DNA from 3 places in the Nocardia sp. NBC_01499 genome. Region 1 is predicted to be linked to each of the others. Evidence: riboswitches for the same ligand, from Rfam matches in the RefSeq annotation. Region 1 holds a riboswitch; each other region holds the start of a gene.
The links. A riboswitch is a leader RNA that binds a small molecule or an ion and turns the genes downstream of it on or off. The one in region 1 is predicted to bind cobalamin.

Region 1 (2,254 bases):
TGGGTTCGGTGATGCCGGCGGTCGCCGCGGCCAGATCGGCGACGAAGGCCTCGGTGGTCAGCTCGTCCGGTGCCGGCCTGCCGTGCCCGGCGGCGTCGAAGGTGTAGACGTGGCCGTAGTCGCGCAGCCAGTCCAGTTGATCGTGCCAGGTCCTGGCACTGCCCATCAGTCCGTGCAGCAGCAGGATCGGGACGCCCGCTCCGCCTTCGTCGTGCAACACCCCGCTGATTCTGCCGGGCCCGCGCGCGCCGTGCGCGCTACCCCCGATATGGCCCATACCGGACGGACGCTCGCGGGTCGTATTGTCGAGCCCATGGCTGTTGTGAAGATCAACGCGATCGAGGTTCCCGAGGGCGCTGGCCCCGAGTTGGAGAAGCGGTTCGCCCACCGCGCGCACGCGGTCGAGGGCTCGCCGGGGTTCCTCGGCTTCCAGTTGCTCCGGCCGATCGCCGGGGACAAGCGGTACTTCGTTGTCACCCAGTGGGATTCGGAAGAGGCGTTCGCGGCGTGGCGGGACGGGCCAGCGCGCGAGGCGCACGCTGGCGAGCGGCAGAAGCCGGTATCCACGGGTGCGTCGCTGTTGGAATTCGAGGTCGTCATCGACGTGGCCGCGAAGCCTGCCGACTGACCCTGACGGGCTGACCTGCCCGGCGTCAGAGCACGACTCCGCTGGTCGTGTTGACGTCGGGTGCCCTCAGGTGCCACAGTGCGCATGACAAAACGCGAGGGTGATGCGGTAATCCGGTGTAATTCCGGAGCGGTCGCGCCACTGTGTTCCATGCACCGAGTCCGTGGGTGCCGGATAGCCAGACACCGGCACCCTCGCACCCATTCGACGGGACGCTGAAAGCGCTGGGGAGGACGAAGGTCCGACCTCGCGTATCCCTAGGAGGACTCGCATGGCAATCGCGCATTCGCCGAGCCGGGCAACCGACTCACTGGCCACTGTGCTCGTCACGGTCGGTGTCGTGCTGCTGGCACTGCTCACGCTGTACCTGGTCGGCTTCGATCAGGGCGTCATCTCGCGCAGCGGGATGTACCTGCACGAGCTGATGCACGACGGACGCCACCTGCTGGGGCTCCCGTGCCATTGAACTCACCCACTGCCGTCCCCCTGATCGGTTCGCTGAAGACCCTGCTGCTGCGCGGCCTGCTCGCCGGGCTCATCGCGGGCCTGCTCGCCGCGTCGGTGGGCTACTTCATCGGCGAGCCGAAGGTCGACGCCGCCATCGCCATCGAGGAAGCCGGCACCGCGGCGCATTCGCACGACGCGGAATCGGCGGCGCCCGAAGGGCATTCGCACGGCGACGAGGAAGAACCACTGGTCAGCCGCACCGGCCAGAAGGCAGGACAGTTCCTCGCGCTCGGCCTTGCCGGTCTCGCGCTCGGCGCGATCTTCGCCTCGGTCGCCCACTTCGCGCGCCGCCACAGCACGCTCTCCGGGCCGAAACTCGCGCTGGGGATCGGGCTCGGCGGCTGGGCCGCGATCGTCGCGGTGCCGTTCTTCAAGTACCCGGCGAACCCGCCCGCGGTCGGTGATCCGGCGACGATCAACGAGCGCACCCTGCTCTGGGTGGCCGCCGTGCTGCTCGGCCTGGTGGCCGTCGGCGCGAGCGGGTACGTCTACAAGCTGCTGCGCGACCAGCTGAGCACGGTGCGGCTGATCGGCGGTCTCGCGACGTTCGTCCTCGTGACGGCGGTCGGCTACATCGTGCTGCCCGGCATCAACGAGGTGAAGGCGGACTTCCCGGCCGCGCTGCTGTGGCAGTTCCGGGCGTCCTCGCTGGCCGAGACCGCGACGCTGTGGGCCTGCCTTGCCCTCGGCTTCGCCGCGCTCACCGAATTCGCCACGCGCAGTAGTACTCCGGTACGAGAGTCGATCGCTACCGCGGGCTGATCCAGATCCGGAATTCGACGGGCAGTGTCGGTGTCATGACCGGCACTGCCCTTTCCGTTTGGCCCGCACCACCGCGTTCGGGCGCACCCGCACAACCACCGCGCGCCGTGCGCGTCGCGTTCGGCGGCCTCGTCGTCGCCCTGCTTGCCGGAGTGGCCGAGGCCATCGAACAGACCGCGGTGACGTTGGCGGGCAACCACATCGACGTGCCGGGCCTGGCCACCGGGCTCGCCGTGCGGCTCGGGATCTACCTGGTCGTGCTCTTGGTCGCCGTCCGAATGGCGCACGGCGCCCGCTGGGCCCGCCTGCTGCTGACCTTCGGTATCGGCGTGATCGGCCTGCTCTCCCTGATCATCG
Region 2 (2,254 bases), 2.0 Mb from region 1:
CGTCGAGATCGGCGCGCCACACGTTGCGCCCGTCGACCACACCGGCTACCAGTAGCTTGCTCGCCAGTGCCGGGATGCCGGCCACATCGGAAACGGTTGTGCCGGAGGTGAAGTCGAGTGCGACGCCCTCGATGTCGGTGCTGGCCAACGCGGTCAGCGCGGCATCGGTGTGGCCGAAGTAGGTGGCAACCAGGATCGCCGGTCGCCCGGTCGCCGCTGCCAGCTCGGTGTAAGTGCTTCGCACCAGGGCGAGTTCGTCGTCGGTGAGGTCGGTGACCAGCACCGGCTCATCGATCTGTACCCATCCGGTGCCCGCCTCGGCCAGCAGCCCGAGCAGCTCGCGATACAGCGGCACGAGTTCGGCGAGCCGATCGAGGGGCGCCCCGCCGGTGGCCTTGGCCAGCTTCAGGAAGGTGATCGGGCCGATCACCACCGGACGAGCGGGCGCGCCGAGCTCGAGCGCCTCGCGCACCTCGCCGAGCAGCTTCTCCGGGTTCAGCGAGAACACGGTGTCCTGGTCGATTTCCGGGACAAGGTAGTGGTAGTTGGTGTCGAACCACTTGGTCATTTCCAGCGGTTCGACCGTGTCGTTACCGCGCGCGGCGGCGAAGTATCGGTCAAGCGGATCGGCGATCCCGGCCACTCGCGGCGGCAGCGCGCCGAGCAGCAGGGCCGTGTCGAGGACCTGGTCGTAGTACGAGAAGGTGCCGACCGGGATCGAATCCAGGCCCGCCGCTTGTAGTTCGGCGAGTTGGGCGTGCCGCAGGTCGCGCGCGACCGTGTGCAGCTGTTCGGCGTCGATCTTGCCTGCCCAGTAGGCCTCGGTGGCCCGCTTCAGCTCACGCCGCGGTCCGACCCTAGGTAGCCCGAGAACCGTTGCGGTGAACGGTGTCTGATTTACAACAGTCACGTTGTCTCTCCAGTGCTGGTGTCGTGGGCCCTCGCCATACGGGCTTGCGCGGCTACCGGAGATACGTCAGGAGATTCCGACAACAGAGCCCCGACACATCAAGTACTGGTAGAACCGCGCGCCCAGATCCACGAGGCGGTGGCCGTCGGATACGGCGTACCCGACACGGCTGGCAGGTCTTCGGACTCACAGGCACCGGCCTTGTCGGCCGACCTACTGGCCGTCGCTTCCCGGGTGTCGCGCCCAGTGCGTGTGACGGCGGTCGTTCCTGCTTACCGCTGCGGGACAGTCCCGGATTCCCACCGGGTTCCCTCTCGCCCGTCCGCCCTTTCGGGGCGAACGAACTCGGCTCCGCAACGCGACGACGGGGCTCCATCTCGTACGCGCGCGGTGAACCAGCTGCACCAACCAGCATAGGGCGTCGCGCGTGGCGGCGGTGTGGGCGGGCGCGGAAGCGGTGGCCGTCGATCATCCCGCCGACACGATCTGGTCATGTGTCCAAGTCTGTGAGGAAGCCCACGGAAGTTGGGTGTAGCCCAACTTTCTGAAACATGTTTAAAGTTATGCCCTCGGGGGAGGGGCTCCCGCATGGGGATCGATAGCAGGAGTACTTGTGGTGACTGAGCGGTCGGTATCGATCGTCATTCCGACGTACATCGGGACGGCGGAGGGCCTTGACTTCCTCGATGTGCAACTAGACGCCTTGACGTGTCAAGACTATGTGGGGGATTTCGACGTCGTAATAGCCGACAACGGCTCACCGCTCGACGTGAAAGTCCACCTCGACAATCACCCGACCAGTGACCGACTGAAACTTCAGTATGTCGACGCGTCCGGGACACAAGGCGCCGCATTTGCGCGCAACGTCGGAGCCGACAGTGCCGCCGGCGAGATTTTACTGTTCTGTGATCACGACGATCGCGCGTACCCGACTTGGGTCAGCCACCTGGTCGCGTTTCTGAACGAGGGCTACGATCTGGTTTGTTCTGCGGTCGAAGGTGATTCGCTCAACACCGACAATCCGCGACACGTTGCCAATGTCCCCGCACCCGACAAGTTCCAGCCCGTCGGGCTTTATGCTCCTGTGATTGCCGGTGGCAGCATGGCGTGCCGTGCCGAGGTCTACCGGAAGCTGGGCGGCCAGGACGTCACCTACGTCGCCAATGAGGACCTCGAATTCGGCTGGCGCGCGCATCGGGAGGGCTATCGCACCGGGTATCTGCCCGAGGCGCTGCTTGCCTATAGATACCGTCAGGGTTTCCGTCCCGGCTATCGTCAGGGTCGCACCAGAGGTTTGGCCCTGACGCGGATCAGTGTCGAATTCCCGGACAGCGGATTTCCCGA
Region 3 (2,254 bases), 4.1 Mb from region 1:
CCTGCCAGCCCACGATGGAACGGGAGAAGCAGTCGATCACGAACGCCACATACACGAACCCCGACCAGGTGGGCACGTAAGTAAAGTCGGTGACCCACTTGCGATTTGGCTCGGTTGCGGTGAAGTCGCGGTCGAGAAGGTCCGGGGCGCGGCGATGACCGGCGCCTTTCCCGCCGATCGTGGTGCGGTGTTTGCCGCCGCGGACCACGCCCGACAGACCTTCGTCACGCATGAGTCGGTCGACGGTGCCGATCCCTACCTGGAGGCCCTGGCGGCGCAGATACGGGGTCATCTTGCGGCGCCCATACATTCCCTCGGGCGTGCCGATGGTGGCCAGCAATGCGTCGGTCAGGCGCGCGTCGGTCACTGTCCGCGCCGAAGCCGGCGCGGTTTTCCAGTTCCGATAGGTTCGTCCGGCGACCTGCACGCCCTGCTCGGTGAGCACGCGACAGATCGGATCGACCCGGAAACCCAGCCCCCGCATCTGATCGATGAACGCACAGATCACCGGCGGCGCGGGTCGATCTCCCGCGCGAAGAAAATCGAGGCAGCTTTCAGAATCTCGTTGGCCTCCTTCAGATCTCGGACTTCGCGTTCGAGTTCTTTGATCCGCGCCTGCTCCGCACTCGTCACACCGGGAGCCTTCCCGGTGTCAATCTGGGCCTGCTTCACCCAGACCCGCAACGACTCCGGGTGGACACCGAGCTTCGGGGCGAGCGCCTGGCAGGCGGCATACGCCGACGGATACCCGTCGAGGCGGTCCAGCACCATCTTCACCGCACGCTCACGCTGCTCGATCGGATAACGCTTGGGCATGGCCCACATCCTTCACAAGGAAAGAAGCGGCCGAAAAGCCGGGGCGGTTCATCCTTGACCCGTGGATTCGGCCGCTTCTAGAGTTGATGTCTGCTGGGTGTGAGGAATCTGGTGTGAGTCCAGAGCGGTCGCGCCGCTGTGAGCACGCTTCGAATAGTGGTGTGTGAGTCAGAAACTCGGCCCGGCAGGAAGTTTCATCCTGGATGTAGGGACGCGTAATCCCTGGAAGGAGTCCCGCATGGCCACCTATGTACCGCATGCCGGTGTGACGGTCCGCCCGCTCAGTGCTTCGGTATCGACCACGTTGTGGATGGTCGGAACCGTGCTCGGGGCGTTGCTGATCTATTACTTCATCGGCATCGACCAGGGCGCGGTGTCGGTGTTCGGCAGCGATACGCACGTGCACGAGTTCGTGCACGACGCACGGCATTTCCTCGGCTTCCCATGCCATTGATCCGGCCAGGCCGGAGCGGGTGGTAGCGGGATGGAAAAACAGATCATCGGCCGCGGTCTGCTCGCCGGAGCGATCGGCGGCTTGTTGGCGTTCCTCTTCGCGCGGATCTTCGCCGAGCCGGTGATCCAGCGCGCGATCGACTATGAAAGTGGTCGAGACGAGGCACAGGAGACGCTGGACAAAGCGGCGGGGCATCCGATGGGAGACATGGGTGCGGAGGTGTTCACCCGGTCGGTGCAGTCCAATGTCGGCATCGGCCTCGGCATGATCCTGTTCGGCGTGGCCATGGGTGGATTGTTCGCGGTGGTCTACGCCCTGAGTGTTGGCCGGGCCGGAAAGGTTTCGCCGCGCAATCTGGCGTTGCTGTTGGCCGGTGGGTTTTTCGCGGCGTTGTACCTGGTGCCGTTCCTGAAGTATCCGGCGAACCCGCCGTCGATCGGGCATCCGGACACTATCGGGTCGCGCACCGGTTTGTATCTGGTGATGGTGGTGTTGTCGTCGCTGTTCCTGTTCGGGGCGGTGCTGCTCGGGCGGCGCCTCGCACCTCGGTTCGGCAGCTGGTCGGCGAGTCTGCTCGCGGCGCTGGCGTTCGTGGTGGCGATCGGGATCGTGATGCTGCTGCTGCCGCAGTTGGGGCATCTGTCGGCCAATACCGCCGAGTTCGGCAGGCAGGCGACGGAAACGCCGCAGCCGCTGCGAGATTCGTCGGGTGCGATCGTGTATCCGGGTTTCCCGGCCGATGATCTGTATCGTTTCCGGCTGTATTCGCTTGCCGCGCAGGCGATCCTGTGGCTGGCCATCGGTCTGGTCTTCGCGACGTTGACGGGCAAGTTGTTCGAGCCGACAGGTGGGCGAGACGCGGCGGTAGCGAGTACCGCCAAGCCTGCTGCTTGACGGTACTCGCCGAGCGTCGGCGTGGTTCGTGGGAAGGTGTTCGGATCAGGCGACAACCGAACGCTGTGGCACGCCGACGTATTCGCTCAA

Region 2: linked by a shared signal. The riboswitch ahead of metE (5-methyltetrahydropteroyltriglutamate--homocysteine S-methyltransferase) and the one ahead of OG203_RS22680 (CbtB-domain containing protein) in region 1 are both predicted to bind cobalamin.
Region 3: linked by a shared signal. The riboswitch ahead of OG203_RS03715 (CbtB domain-containing protein) and the one ahead of OG203_RS22680 (CbtB-domain containing protein) in region 1 are both predicted to bind cobalamin.

Annotation. Positions count from the first base shown of each region.
Region 1 covers NZ_CP109426.1:4,962,803-4,965,056, forward strand. The annotation lists gene OG203_RS22670 (alpha/beta fold hydrolase) at 1-220, opposite strand, end outside; gene OG203_RS22675 (antibiotic biosynthesis monooxygenase family protein) at 314-628, shown strand; cobalamin riboswitch at 672-837, shown strand; gene OG203_RS22680 (CbtB-domain containing protein) at 900-1,094, shown strand; gene OG203_RS22685 (CbtA family protein) at 1,085-1,897, shown strand; gene OG203_RS22690 (hypothetical protein) at 1,933-2,254, shown strand, end outside.
Region 2 covers NZ_CP109426.1:2,946,002-2,948,255, reverse strand. The annotation lists gene metE (5-methyltetrahydropteroyltriglutamate--homocysteine S-methyltransferase) at 1-910, opposite strand, end outside; cobalamin riboswitch at 1,064-1,270, opposite strand; gene OG203_RS13595 (glycosyltransferase) at 1,527-2,254, shown strand, end outside.
Region 3 covers NZ_CP109426.1:843,680-845,933, reverse strand. The annotation lists one part of gene OG203_RS03720 (IS3 family transposase) at 1-543, opposite strand, end outside; one part of gene OG203_RS03720 (IS3 family transposase) at 543-816, opposite strand; cobalamin riboswitch at 869-1,015, shown strand; gene OG203_RS03715 (CbtB domain-containing protein) at 1,055-1,270, shown strand; gene OG203_RS03710 (CbtA family protein) at 1,301-2,164, shown strand; gene OG203_RS03705 (bifunctional 2-methylcitrate synthase/citrate synthase) at 2,210-2,254, opposite strand, start outside.